DNA from 2 places in the Herbaspirillum sp. FG34 genome. Region 1 is predicted to be linked to the other one. Evidence: riboswitches for the same ligand, from Rfam matches in the RefSeq annotation. Region 1 holds a riboswitch; the other holds the start of a gene.
The links. Region 1 has a riboswitch for cobalamin ahead of ACODSZ_RS03460 (CbtB domain-containing protein). Riboswitches for the same ligand answer to the same signal wherever they lie in the genome.

Region 1 (6,092 bases):
TTGAGACTTTTCTCATTCAAGCCGACAAGCATTCGTGAAAGCATCTCTTTTTTCCGGCGACAGAAGATGAATTGAGCAAGGCTGCCGCCACGGTCGTGTTTTCTCTGAGGAGTAGCGCCGTGTTTCCATATTCCCCGCTGTCAATGGGCTTTCCTGCCGGTCGTCGACACACGCTGCTGTCGGCTCTTCCGCTCTACGTGCTGGTACGTCAGCCCAGTGCCGGCAGTGGCCCCGGCCAGGTACTGTGCGAACCCGTCATCGCCGGCGAGGCCGCCGGCAGCCAGGCGATGGTGGTTTATCTGTCGCCCTTCGAGGCCAGCCTGGACGCGCTCTGGCGGGGCATGCCGCCGACGGCCTACCAGGTCTTGCCGGCCTCGTCCTTCTCCCCGGACGAACTGGTGGCGCGCCACCACGGCTATCTGCCCTATTGTCTGCACGTGGCCTGGGGCGCGCGCGACGGTCGCCTGGCGGTGCGCGCGCAGGGCGAGCCGGTACGCTTGTCCTCGGCCAGCCTGGCCAAGGCCTCGCCGCTGATCGACTCCATCACGCTGGACATCGCGCTGCCCGATCTGGAGTGCTACGCCCGGCTGTGGGAATGCGCCGGACTGTTCGCCCGCAGCGAGACGCAGGCCAGCCTGCTGGCAATGAGTCCGCTGGAGCGCCACCGCCATGCCGCCCGCGCCATCGACCGGTTGCCCGGTACCGCCCCGCCAGGCCGCCAGATCAACCAGGTCGCGGTGTATGACGCCGAATCGGCCCAATGGCATTTCATCTCGCTGGATCTGCTGGCCGGGCCGGCCGCCGTCCAGTATTGACACCACGGTGGGCAGGCCGGGACGCCCCGGCCCGCCGCGTCACTTACTGACGGTCATTGAGAGTTTTCTGATATCCATCGGGTTTCCCTTCTGCAACTATTCGGAGTGGGTGTGGCCTCTGCCGCGCCCACCCCGATTCCTGTTCCCCGAAGGAGCTGCCCTTGAACCGCTTACTTCCTGCTGCATGCAGTTCAACGGCGAGCGCATTGCGCTGCCTGCCCGTGGTCTTGCTGTTGGTTTGTCTGGTGGCGCTGCCCGGGGCGCCGACGCCGCCGGCGCAGGTACTGGATCGCTGCCTGGTGGTCGACCGCATGACGGTGGGCCCGGTCAGCATCGATCCGGTGGCCGGGCGGGTGGAAGTCATGGAGGGCGGCGCGGCCTCACCCTACAGCCTTTATCTGCCCGATGCCGACAACCGCATGCTGCGCATCGGCTATGCCAGCGGCAAGGCGTCCGTGCGCGATTACCTCTTCGTCAACGCGCACCGTGGCTACCTGGACCGCGCCGTCGGCCTGACAGTGGACGCACCGCTACGGCTGGAGCGTCCGCACCGGGCCTCCTTTGCCGTACTGGGCTATCTGGGCGAGCGCTACCTGTGCCTGATGGAAGTGCACGGGCAGGGCGACCGGACGGGCCAGCGCTCGGCCTATGTGGCCCGCATCCCGCGCGGCATGGGGGCGGACATGCGGCTGTACTACAAGCAGTCGGACGCGATCCCGCCGGCGCCCCGCTGAGTTCGCCAGCAGCCGACCGGCTGGCCGATCAGGCTGACAATGCCGGTTGCCCAAGCCGGTCCCCGCCTTTATACTTCGCCCCTTAGCATTGCTTCTGGTATCCCGTGTGCAGCCGCGCCCGGGATTGAAACGGGAAGCCGGTGCGGCCGATGCCTCAGCATCGTGCCAAAGCCGGCGCTGCCCCCGCAACGGTAAGCGAGCAAGGACACGCACTACGCCACTGTGCCCCGCGCATGGGAAGGCGCCTGTCCGGAAGCCCCAGGCTTCAGCTCGCCAGCCCGGAGACCGGCCAGTGGCAACTTCTTGAATGTATCGCGGAGGGCGATCATGCGGAAAGCTTCCAACATGTCCCGCTGGCATTGAGCGGCGCCGTCGGTGCACGGCGGGATGTGGCATGGGCGCTCGCCGTGTGGCTTCCTTCGTTTCATCCACCTGCCCAAGGAAAGCGCATGTCCACTCCCTCCGGTCTCAATGCCCGCAGCACCGCCGACTCTTCCACTTCCAGCCGCACCGGCAGCCAGGTCTGGCGTGACCGCATCGCGCCGTCGCTGCTGGCCTTCGCGCTGGGCGTGGCGCTGATCTACGGCGCCGGCTTCGCCTCCCGCGTCGAGTTGCACAATGCTGCCCACGATGGCCGTCACTCGGCCGGTTTTCCCTGCCACTGAGGAGCGGATCATGAACTGGACGGTGTTTCGCCGCATGGCGTCGGCGGTGGTGGTGGCAGGGGCCTTGTCGGGCTTGCTGCTGTCGGGGGTGCAGCAATTCCAGGTGGAAAAGCTCATCCTCAAGGCCGAGCAATATGAAAAGGCCGGCGAAGCGACGGCCTCCGCAGCCCATGACCCTGGCGGCGAACCCGCTACCCAGGCGGGTGCCCACGACCATGCCCATGCCGGTGCCGATGAGCACAGCCACCATCACGACGCCCAAGCCTGGGAGCCCGCCGACGGTGCCGAACGCACCGCCTACACCGTGCTGGCCAACGTCAGCATGGCGGTCGGTTTTGCGCTGATGCTGGTGGCGGCCTTTGCCCTGAGCGGACGCCAGATCAGCTGGCGCAGCGGTCTGCTGTGGGGTCTGGCCGGTTATGGCGTGTTCTTCGTGGCGCCTTCGCTGGGCTTGCCGCCGGAAGTGCCTGGCACGCTGGCTGCGCCCCTGCAGGCGCGTCAGCTCTGGTGGGTGATGACCGCCGCCATGACGGCCGCCAGCCTGGGTCTGTTCGTCTTCACCCGGGGCTGGCCGGGCAAGCTGATCGGCGTGTTGCTGCTGGTAGCACCGCACTTCATCGGGGCGCCGCAACCGGAAGTGCACGGCAGCGTGGCGCCGGAAGAACTGGCGCAAGCCTTCATCGGCGCCACTGCGGCGGCCAATGCCGTGTTCTGGCTGGCGCTGGGCGGCCTGAGCGGTTTCTTCTATCGCCGCTTCGGCTGATGGGTCCGATCCGTCGGGGAAAGAAAGCAAGCAAGCCATGAGAACTCATCATCGTCACGTGCTCATGTGCGTGGGTCCGCGTTGTACCGACAATGGCGTGCTGGCCGAAGCCATGTTCGGCGTGTTGGGCGAGCAGATCGACGCCCGCCCCGCGCTGCGCGTCAAGCGCACCCGAACCCACTGCATGGTGGCCTGCAAGGCGCAGGCGCCGGTGCTGGTGGTCTATCCCGAGGGGGTCTGGTACCGCTGCGAGGATGCCAGCGCCATCGAGCGCGTCGTAGTGGAGCACCTCGAAGGCGGACGCGAGGTGAGCGAGCTCATCTTCCATCGCCTGGGCAGCGGCGACGTGCTGCCGCAACCGGAGTCCGGCGATGTCTGAACCCTTGCCCCGCATCGTCCTGCTGACCCACGCCCCGACCGACCTGGCCATGCTGGCGGCGGCGCGCAGCCAGTTGCCGCCCGACTTTGCGCCACTGGCGGGGCATGATCTGCAGGCCCTGCAATCCCGTACCGACGAGCAAGGGCAGCCCCTGCGCACGCTGGCCACGCTGCTGCGTTCGGAGCTGGCCAGCGCGCAGGTGATCGTGCTGCGGGTGCTGGGCAGGCTGGGTGCGGTGAGCGGCGTGGGTGAATTGTTGCGGGTCGCGCGTGCGCAAGGGCGTCACCTGATCCTGCTCTCCGGCACCGGCGAACCCGATGCCGAACTGGCGGCAGCCTCCACCGTCGCAGCGGACGTGCAGCAGCAGGCACTGGCCTACTTCAACGGTGGCGGCAGCGTCAATCTGGCGCAACTGTTGCGCTACCTGTCGGATCGCCTGCTCTTGAGCGGCTATGGCTATGAGCCTGCGCAAGCCTTGCCGGAACACGGCCTCTACCATCCCGATCTGGAACAGGATGCCAGCCTCGATGACTGGCTGGCCCTGCGCGCCAGCGCACCCGCAGGCAAGCCCGCCGTGGGCATCATCTTCTACCGCGCGCACTGGCTCTCTGGCAATACCGCCTTCATCGATGCACTGGTCGCGGCGCTGGAGGCGCGCGGCATGGATGTGCTGCCGGTCTTCACTTCCTCGCTGCGGGTGTCTGCTCATCGTGGCGCGGACCTGCCGCCCGCGCTGGCGTATTTCGCCCGGGGCCGGGTCGACCTGATCATCAATACCACCAGCTTCGCCATGGGCGAGATCACGGCAGGCGGGGTCACACCAGCCGGCTGGTCGGTGTCGGTGCTGGAACAGCTGGACCGCCCGGTGCTGCAAGCCATCACCAGCGGCATGACGCAAGACCAGTGGCAGCATTCCACGCGCGGCATGAACCCGCTGGATGCCGCCATGAATGTGGTCTTGCCGGAATTCGATGGCCGCATCATCGGCGTACCGCTGTCCTTCAAGCACACCACGGACAGTGGCGTGGTGCAGTATCAGGCCCTGCCGGACCGCGTGCGCCGCCTCGCCGGTCTGGCGCAGCGGCTGGTGCGGCTGCGCTGCACGCCCAATGCGCAAAAGCGCATCGCCTTCATCTTCACCAATTCCAGCAGCAAGGCCGCGCAGATCGGCAATGCCGTCGGGCTGGATGCGCCCGAGTCGCTCATGGCCGTGCTGCGCGCACTGGCTGCTGACGGCTATGCCATCGGCGAACTGCCCGCGACCGGCACGGCCCTGATCCACGAACTGGTGGACCGTTGCTCCTACGACGATATCCTCCTCACCGAAGACCAGTTGCGCCGCGCCGCCGCGCGCATTCCGGCCGCGCGTTACGCGCAGTGGTTCGCCGCCTTGCCCGCGGCCTTGCAGACGCGCATGCAGCGCCAGTGGGGCGCCGCACCCGGCCAGGCTTATGTTCACGATCAGCACCTGGTCATTGCCGGCCTGGACCTGGGCAACGCCTTCGTGGCCCTGCAACCGCCGCGCGGCTACGGCATGGACCCGGACGCCATCTACCACCAGCCCGATCTGCCGCCCACGCATCACTACTACGCCCTGTACCGCTGGCTGGATGAAGAATGGGGCGCCGATGCCATCGTCCACGTCGGCAAGCACGGCACGCTGGAGTGGCTGCCGGGCAAGGGCGTGGGATTGTCTGAAGAATGTTTCCCGGATGCCCTGCTGGGTGACGTGCCGCTGTTCTATCCCTTCATCATCAACGATCCCGGCGAAGGCTCGCAGGCCAAGCGCCGCGCCCACGCCGTGGTGGTGGATCACCTGACCCCACCGATGACCACCGCCGACAGCTACGGCGCCCTGGCCCAGCTGACGCAGCTGGTGGACGAGTATTACCAGGTCGAGGTGCTCGATCCTGCCAAGCTGCCGTTGTTGCAGCAGCAGATCTGGGAGCTGGTGCGACAGACCAATCTGGAGTCGGACCTGCAATACAAGCTGCTTCATCACGATCATGACCACGATCATGATCACGGCCATGCTCACCATCATCATGGACATCACCACCATGATGACCACCATCACCCGCACGACCACGCCCACGAAGACGGCACCTTGCCCCATGCCCTCACCGAACTGGACGGTGCCGGTGTGGCGCACCTGATCGAGGATCTCGATGGCTACCTGTGCGAACTGGGCGCGGCCCAGATCCGCGACGGCCTGCACATCCTCGGCCGCATGCCCGATGCAGCGCAGCTGCCCGACATGCTGGTGGCGCTCACGCGCCTGCCCAACCAGGACCTGCCGGGCCTGCAGGAAGAGGTGGCGCGCCTCTTCGGCCTGTCGCTGGACATGCTGCTGGAGCACAAGGGACGGCGCCTCAACATCGATGACGCCCTCGCGCGCACTGCCGGTCGCGCCATCGTCACCCGTGCCGATGCGCTCGAAGCCATCGACGCACTGTGCCTGTCGCTGATGCAGTCGCTGCAGCAGCAAGACTTTGCCGTGCAGGCCATCGATGGCGTGATCCAGTCGCTGCTGGCGCCCTTGTTCACCGCGCCCGTCGAAGAAAAACCGCGCCTGCAACCCACCCTGCAAAAGAGTGCAGGCAGCGTGCTGGGCGGCATGCGCGCCATGGCGCGACCGCTTGCCCCGCAAAAACGTGCCGCACCGGTAGCGACGATCAAGCCGACCGATACCCGCGCCCTGGGCCGCATCCTCGCCTTCACCTGCGAACAACTGGT
Region 2 (6,092 bases), on a different contig from region 1:
CGGCGGTCAGCGCCTGGTGTTCGTTGATCAGCCCCTTGGCCAGCGCCTTGCCGCGCAGCATGTCCGGATCCATGCCCTTGCCATCATCGAAGACTTCGATCATGACGCTGCTGCCGGCCTGCCAGGCGTTGAGCGAAATGGTCGCCTTGTTGGGCTTGCCGGCGGCGGCGCGGTCCACTTCGATACCGTGGTCCAGCGAGTTGCGCAGCATGTGCACCAGCGGGTCGTAGAGGCTGTCCACCACCACGCGGTCGACTTCGGTTTCGGCACCGGTGATGACCAGGTCCACGTCCTTGCCCAGGTCCTTGGCCAGTTCGCGCACCAGTCGCGGGAATTTCTGGAACAGACGGCCCACCGGCTGCATGCGCGTGGACAGCGTGGCGCGTTGCAGTTCGCTGGAGTAGCGCGAGGCGCGGCCCAGGGTTTCGGCCAGGGTCGACATGAGCGCCGCAGCGGTGCCTTCGAACTTGAACTGTTGCAGCTTTTCCAGTAGTACGGCGGCCTGGTTGGCGGCCTGCACCGATTCACCGGCCACTTCCAGCAGGGCATCCAGTTTGACGGCATCGATACGGATGCTTTCTTCCTTGGCTCCGCCAGGGGAGTCGGTGGCGCGGCGATTCTGCTGAACCGGGGCGGCGGCCTTGGGCTCGCCATCGGCGGCGGCAGGAGCGGCAGCGGCAGGCACAGCAGCGGTGACCGGAGCGGCCTCGACCGGGCTGTCAGCCACCGGCGCGGCAGCCGCGCCCGGCACCAGCGCCTGGTACAGCGCGGGCCAGTCCAGTTCTCCATTCTTCATCACGCTGGCACTGCCATCGACGCTGGCCGCAGCAGCGGGCGCAGCCGCCACCAGTGCTGCCGCGGGTGCCGCTGCCGCCGGGGCAGGTGCAGCCGCAGCGGGTGCCGGCGCTTCGCTCTTGCCTTCGATGGCCTGGGTCAGGATGTCTTTCAGTTCCGCCGGCATCGAGGCCAGGCTGTCGGGCGCGGCGCCGTTGGACAATTCGTTCAACTGGTCGGCCACGAAGCCGCTGGCCTGCAGCGCCGCTTCGATGGCCAGCGGCGTGACCGGGGCCTTGCCGGTGCGCAGCGCATCGAACAGGTTTTCGGTCAGGTGGCAGGCCGACACCATGGCCGGCAGGTTCACGAACCCGGCACCACCCTTGATGGTGTGGAATGCGCGGAAGACCGCGTTGAGGATTTCAAGGTCATCAGGATGTCGTTCCAGCGTCAGCAGATGCTCTTCCACGTTGGTGGCGAGCTCCAACGCTTCAACGACAAAATCCTTGAGCATTTCGTCATCCATTAGAACCCCAGGCTATCGAGTAAGTCGTCCACGTCGTCCTGTGCCATGGCGGTGCCCCCCACGGACGGGCCATTCATCAGGGTGACCGGTTTTTCCGCATCCATCTGCGCCTTCACCTCGGGCGGTGCATTGTCGCGCAGCAATTGCGCCAGTTCGCGCTCGGCGGTGGCGGTGATGGCCACGATCTTCTTGATCAGCTGGCCGGTGATGTCCTGGAAGTCCTGGGCCATCATGATTTCCAGCATGCGCGCCTTTTCCGCTTCGGTCGATTCCATGACCGAGGTGGAGAATTTCTGCGAGTCGCCTGCCAGCGCCTTGAACTCGTCGATGTTCATCTGGCCGGCATAGAGCCTGGTCCAGCGGGCGTTGATGTCCTTGGCCTGTTCCTGCAGGCGGTCCTGGGCCGGCATGCCCGAATCGAGCGCATTGAGCACCTTGTTGGCCGCCTGCTCGGTGAGGGTGGCGATGTGTTCGAGACGGCTCTGGGCGTCGCCGATCTGCTCGGCTACGTCGGTGAGCGAGCGGTCGTAGCCCAGTTCACGCATGGAATCGTGCAACAGGCGCACGATGCCGCCCAGGCGTTCATACATGGGCTTGTCGCTCTGGTCTTCCTGTTCGCCTGCGGCTGCCTCGTCGGTGCTGGCGGTGGCGGCGGCCGGTTCGGCGGTCATGCCCGGTAGCGTCTGCGAGGAAATTTCGTCAAACAATGCTTCCAGATCAACGTCGTCGCTCATGATTACTGATTCTCCCAACAAAGGTGTGCGCTCGTCGGCGCACTGCTGTGCAAAGTTGCCCGTAGGCGGATCAAATGCGTCGTTCCGGGAGGCACAGCAACTACCCTTTCCCCGATATCAAGGAGATATCGGCAGCCAGAGGCAGAGTCTGAAGGCCCGCAGACCACGACAACGGTTCAGGGATGACAGTGAGGCCAGCGGACCCGCCAAGAGTCCATCGGTCGACGATGCCATGGCGCCGAGTATAGGACCGCTTGCCGTGATCTCATCGGCCAAACAGCGAGTGAAATCCCCCATTTGTTTCAATTTTTCGGCCCCGACCACCCAGCGCCGGAGACCGCGTTTCAAATGTTTTCGATAGAAGAATCGAATTTATTCTATATAAAGCTGCTGGGGATGAATTCTATCTGGCTTTTTCCTGAAAGCAATTAGTGTGCTCGGGCTTGTGCTGATTTACATCATCTGTTGCCGGGCGCTTGTGGCCTGCACATTGCACGCCTACAATGGCGCGGTTTTGGTGCCCGCCGGCGTATCCTCGCCGGCCGTTAAACGGGAAACACGCGCCAGGCCGCCTGCAGCAAGCAGGAGGGCCGGCCAAGGTGTACTGCCCCCGCAACGGTAACCAGGTGCCGGCAGCAGTGAGACGATGCGTCTCGCCATGCCGGCGAGACCGTCTTCCACGCCACTGTGTTTTTGCGCGAACGTTCACTTCGCCACATGGGAAGGCCGATGGTCATGCCTGCAGTCCGGAGACCGGCCAGAACAGGAGGGAGCTGCACAGCCAATGCTGGTGCGGTTTTCCGTTGATTGCGGCTTGCGGGGAGGCAGGCTGCACACATTCATCGACTGTCTTTTCATGCACATCGCTCATTTCCCGGCCCGCTGCGGCGGTCCACGCCCCCGTTTTGCCCTGCGCACCGCCGTTGCGCTCATCCTCTCGACCCTGGCCGCCGGCAGCCAGGCGGCCGACGCCAGCCAGCCGCTGTCGGCCGTGGTGGTGTCGGCCTCGCGCTTCCCGAACGATCCGGCCTTTGCGCCGGTGGCCACCACGGTCATCACCGCCGAGCAGATCCGCGAAGCCGGCATCGACAACGCCAATGAAGCCATCCGCAAGCTGGGCGGCGTCTACGGGCGCCAGAGCCTGGCCGGTCCGCGCGACTTCCCGCTGGACCTGCGCGGCTTCGGCGCCAATGGGGACCAGAACATGGTGGTGCTGGTCGACGGTGTACGTATTTCCGAGAACGAACTGACGACGCCCTTGCTGTCGTCGATTCCCATCGAGACCATCGAACGTATCGAGATCGTGCGCGGTGGCAGCAGCGTCCTCTATGGCAGCGGCGCCACCGGCGGCACCATCCAGATCATCACCCGCCGCCCGCAGGCCAATGCGGCGCACGGTACCGTGGTGGGCGAAGTCGGCAGCAACGGTCAGCGCGCGGGCCGGGCAGCGGTCTCGCGCGGCTGGGACAACATGTCCATCGATGCCAGCTATGCCAAATCGCACGCCGACAACTGGCGCCACAACAGCCGTGCCAACCAGGAAAACGCCAGCACCACGGTGCAATGGTTCGCCAGCGACTGGCGCTTCGGCCTGCGCGCCAACCTGTCCCGGGCCGATTTCGGCCTGCCGGGCAGCCTGACGCAAGCGCAATATGAAGCCAATGCGCATCAGACCAGCAAGCCACTGGACCATGGCTCCTATGACAACGACAGCATTACGGCCTTCCTGGAACGCCGTTTTGGTGCCTTTGATGTGGCCGCCGAACTGTCGCATCGCGAGAAGATCTCGCGCTCCACCTATGTCAGCAGCGGCTCGACCGCGCAGAACAATGTACGCACTACCCAGTTCTCGCCGCGCCTGCGCCACGTACTCGAGAGTGGTTTCTGGAAGAACGAGGCCATTGCCGGCGTCGACCTGGCCCAATGGAGTTCGGCCACCAACGCCAGCTATGGCAACAGCGATGCCTCCCAGCATTCGAAGGCGCTGTATCTGCGCGATGAAATCGAGTTCGACCACAATGCCCGCGTGGCCGCCGGCGTGCGCCGCGAGCAGTTCACCCAGCTAAGTGGTTCCGGTGCCTATGGCCGCACCAGTGCCGTCAATGCCTGGGACCTGCAGGCCAGCTACGCACCGCTGCCGTTGCTGCGCGGCTTCGTCAAGACCGGCCAGAGCTATCGCCTGGCCACGGCCGACGAGAACGGTTTCACCGCCTTGCCCAGCGGCGCGGTCCTGAAGCCCCAGGTCTCGCATGATCTGGAACTGGGCGCGACCCTGGGCAATAGCGCACGCCAGGTGACGCTGCGCTGGTTCCGCCATCGCGTGCGTGACGAGCTGTATTACGACCCCACCGCCAATGGCGGCAACGGTGCCAACAGCAACCTGGCCCCGACCCGTCATCAGGGCGTGGAACTGGAAGGGCGCGTGCAGCTGACCGAGACCCTGGGGTGGCGTGCCACCTACCAGCACATCGATGCGCGTTTCGTGCAGGGCGACAACAGCGGCAAGCAACTGGCGCTGGTGCCGGCCAATACGCTGTCGACCCGATTGAACTGGAAGTCCGGCCAGCACAGTGCCGATGTGGGGGCGCGCTGGGTGGACCGCCAGCGCATGGGCAATGATTTTGCCAACACCTGCGCGCGCATGCCGTCCTTCACCACCTTCGATGCCCGCTATGCGGTACGTGTCAGCGCCTGGGAATTGGCCGTTACCGGCACCAACCTGGCCGACCGCAAGTATTACTCGCAAGCCTATGACTGCAGTGGCGGGGCGGTATCGGGCATCTATCCGGAAGATGGACGGGCAGTAAAATTCACCGCCCGCTACGACTTCTGAAGCCAAGCCCGCGCTTCTGCCACTGATCTGAGCCTGCCACCCATGCGACCTTATCTGCCCGTGCTGTGCATCTTGCTGCTGCTATCCCTGCTGGCCTTGTCGGTGGCGGCGCTGTGCGGCAGCACGGGGTGCCTGCGTCCTTCATCGCCGGCCGACAGCGTGGCACTGTTGCTGTCGCTGCGGGTGCCGCGGGCGCTGACGGCTTTTGTGGTGGGCGGTGCGCTAGCCCTGGCGGGCGCGCTGATGCAGGTCCTGTTGCGCAATCCCCTGGCTGATCCTTATGTATTGGGCCTGTCCGGTGGTTCTGCGGCGGGCGCCCTGCTGGCCATGCTGGTGGCGTTGCGGCTGGGCTGGCCGCTGCAGGCGGTCACGGCGCCCGGCGCCTTGCTGGGTGCAGGCCTGGCCATGCTGCTGCTGTTCGGGCTGGTGCGCCAGTCGCTGCGGCATCTGGCGATCTCGCCCTTGCTCTCCAGTCAGCGCCTGCTGTTGACGGGGGTGATGCTGGCGGCCGGGTTCGGTGCGCTCATTTCCCTGGCTTTGTCGATTGCGCCCGATGCCCAATTGCGCGGCATGGTGTTCTGGCTCATCGGCGACCTCGACGATGCGCGTCTGCTGCCCCTGGTGGCACCGGTCCTGCTGCTGGCGCTGCTGTGGAGCTGGCGTCATGCGCCGTCGCTGAACCTGCTGGCGCGCGGCGATGCCTTTGCTCAGTTGCTGGGTGTGCCGGTGATGCGGCTGCGCGTGATGCTGCTGTGCGTGGCCGCCGCCTGCACCGCCGGCGCCGTGGCCATGGCCGGGACCATCGGCTTTGTCGGACTGGTGGTGCCGCATGGTCTGCGGCTGCTACTGGGCAATGACCAGCGTCTGCTGCTGCCGGCTTGTGGTTTGGCCGGCGGCGCGGCGCTGACCCTGGCCGACCTGCTGGCGCGCACGGTGGTGGCACCGGTGCAGTTGCCGGTGGGCGTCATCACCGCCCTGGTGGGGGTGCCGCTGTTTCTGTGGCTGCTGGCGCGGAGTCGCACATGAAGGGGTCTTCCGTTCCCTTGTTGGAGACGCGCCAGCTGGTCGTGCGGGCCGGTGCCCGCCTGCTGCTCGATGGACTGGACTGGCAGGTCCGGCCCGGCCAGTTCTGGTGCGTATTGGGCCGCAATGGCGTGGGCAAGAGCAGCCTGCTGCATGTGCTGGCGGGTTTGCAGCCGCCCCATGGCGGGCAGGTACTGTTGCA

Region 2: another riboswitch for cobalamin. It lies ahead of ACODSZ_RS19745 (TonB-dependent receptor family protein); the one in region 1 lies ahead of ACODSZ_RS03460 (CbtB domain-containing protein).

The regions. Positions count from the first base shown of each region.
Region 1 covers NZ_JBMDJS010000002.1:307,184-313,275, reverse strand. The annotation lists gene ACODSZ_RS03470 (hypothetical protein) at 120-815, shown strand; gene ACODSZ_RS03465 (hypothetical protein) at 977-1,549, shown strand; cobalamin riboswitch at 1,628-1,857, shown strand; gene ACODSZ_RS03460 (CbtB domain-containing protein) at 1,999-2,214, shown strand; gene ACODSZ_RS03455 (CbtA family protein) at 2,225-2,977, shown strand; gene ACODSZ_RS03450 ((2Fe-2S) ferredoxin domain-containing protein) at 3,015-3,356, shown strand; gene ACODSZ_RS03445 (cobaltochelatase subunit CobN) at 3,349-6,092, shown strand, end outside.
Region 2 covers NZ_JBMDJS010000019.1:15,098-21,189, reverse strand. The annotation lists gene ACODSZ_RS19755 (chemotaxis protein CheA) at 1-1,300, opposite strand, end outside; gene ACODSZ_RS19750 (protein phosphatase CheZ) at 1,300-2,034, opposite strand; cobalamin riboswitch at 2,533-2,810, shown strand; gene ACODSZ_RS19745 (TonB-dependent receptor family protein) at 2,891-4,867, shown strand; gene ACODSZ_RS19740 (FecCD family ABC transporter permease) at 4,910-5,893, shown strand; gene ACODSZ_RS19735 (ABC transporter ATP-binding protein) at 5,890-6,092, shown strand, end outside.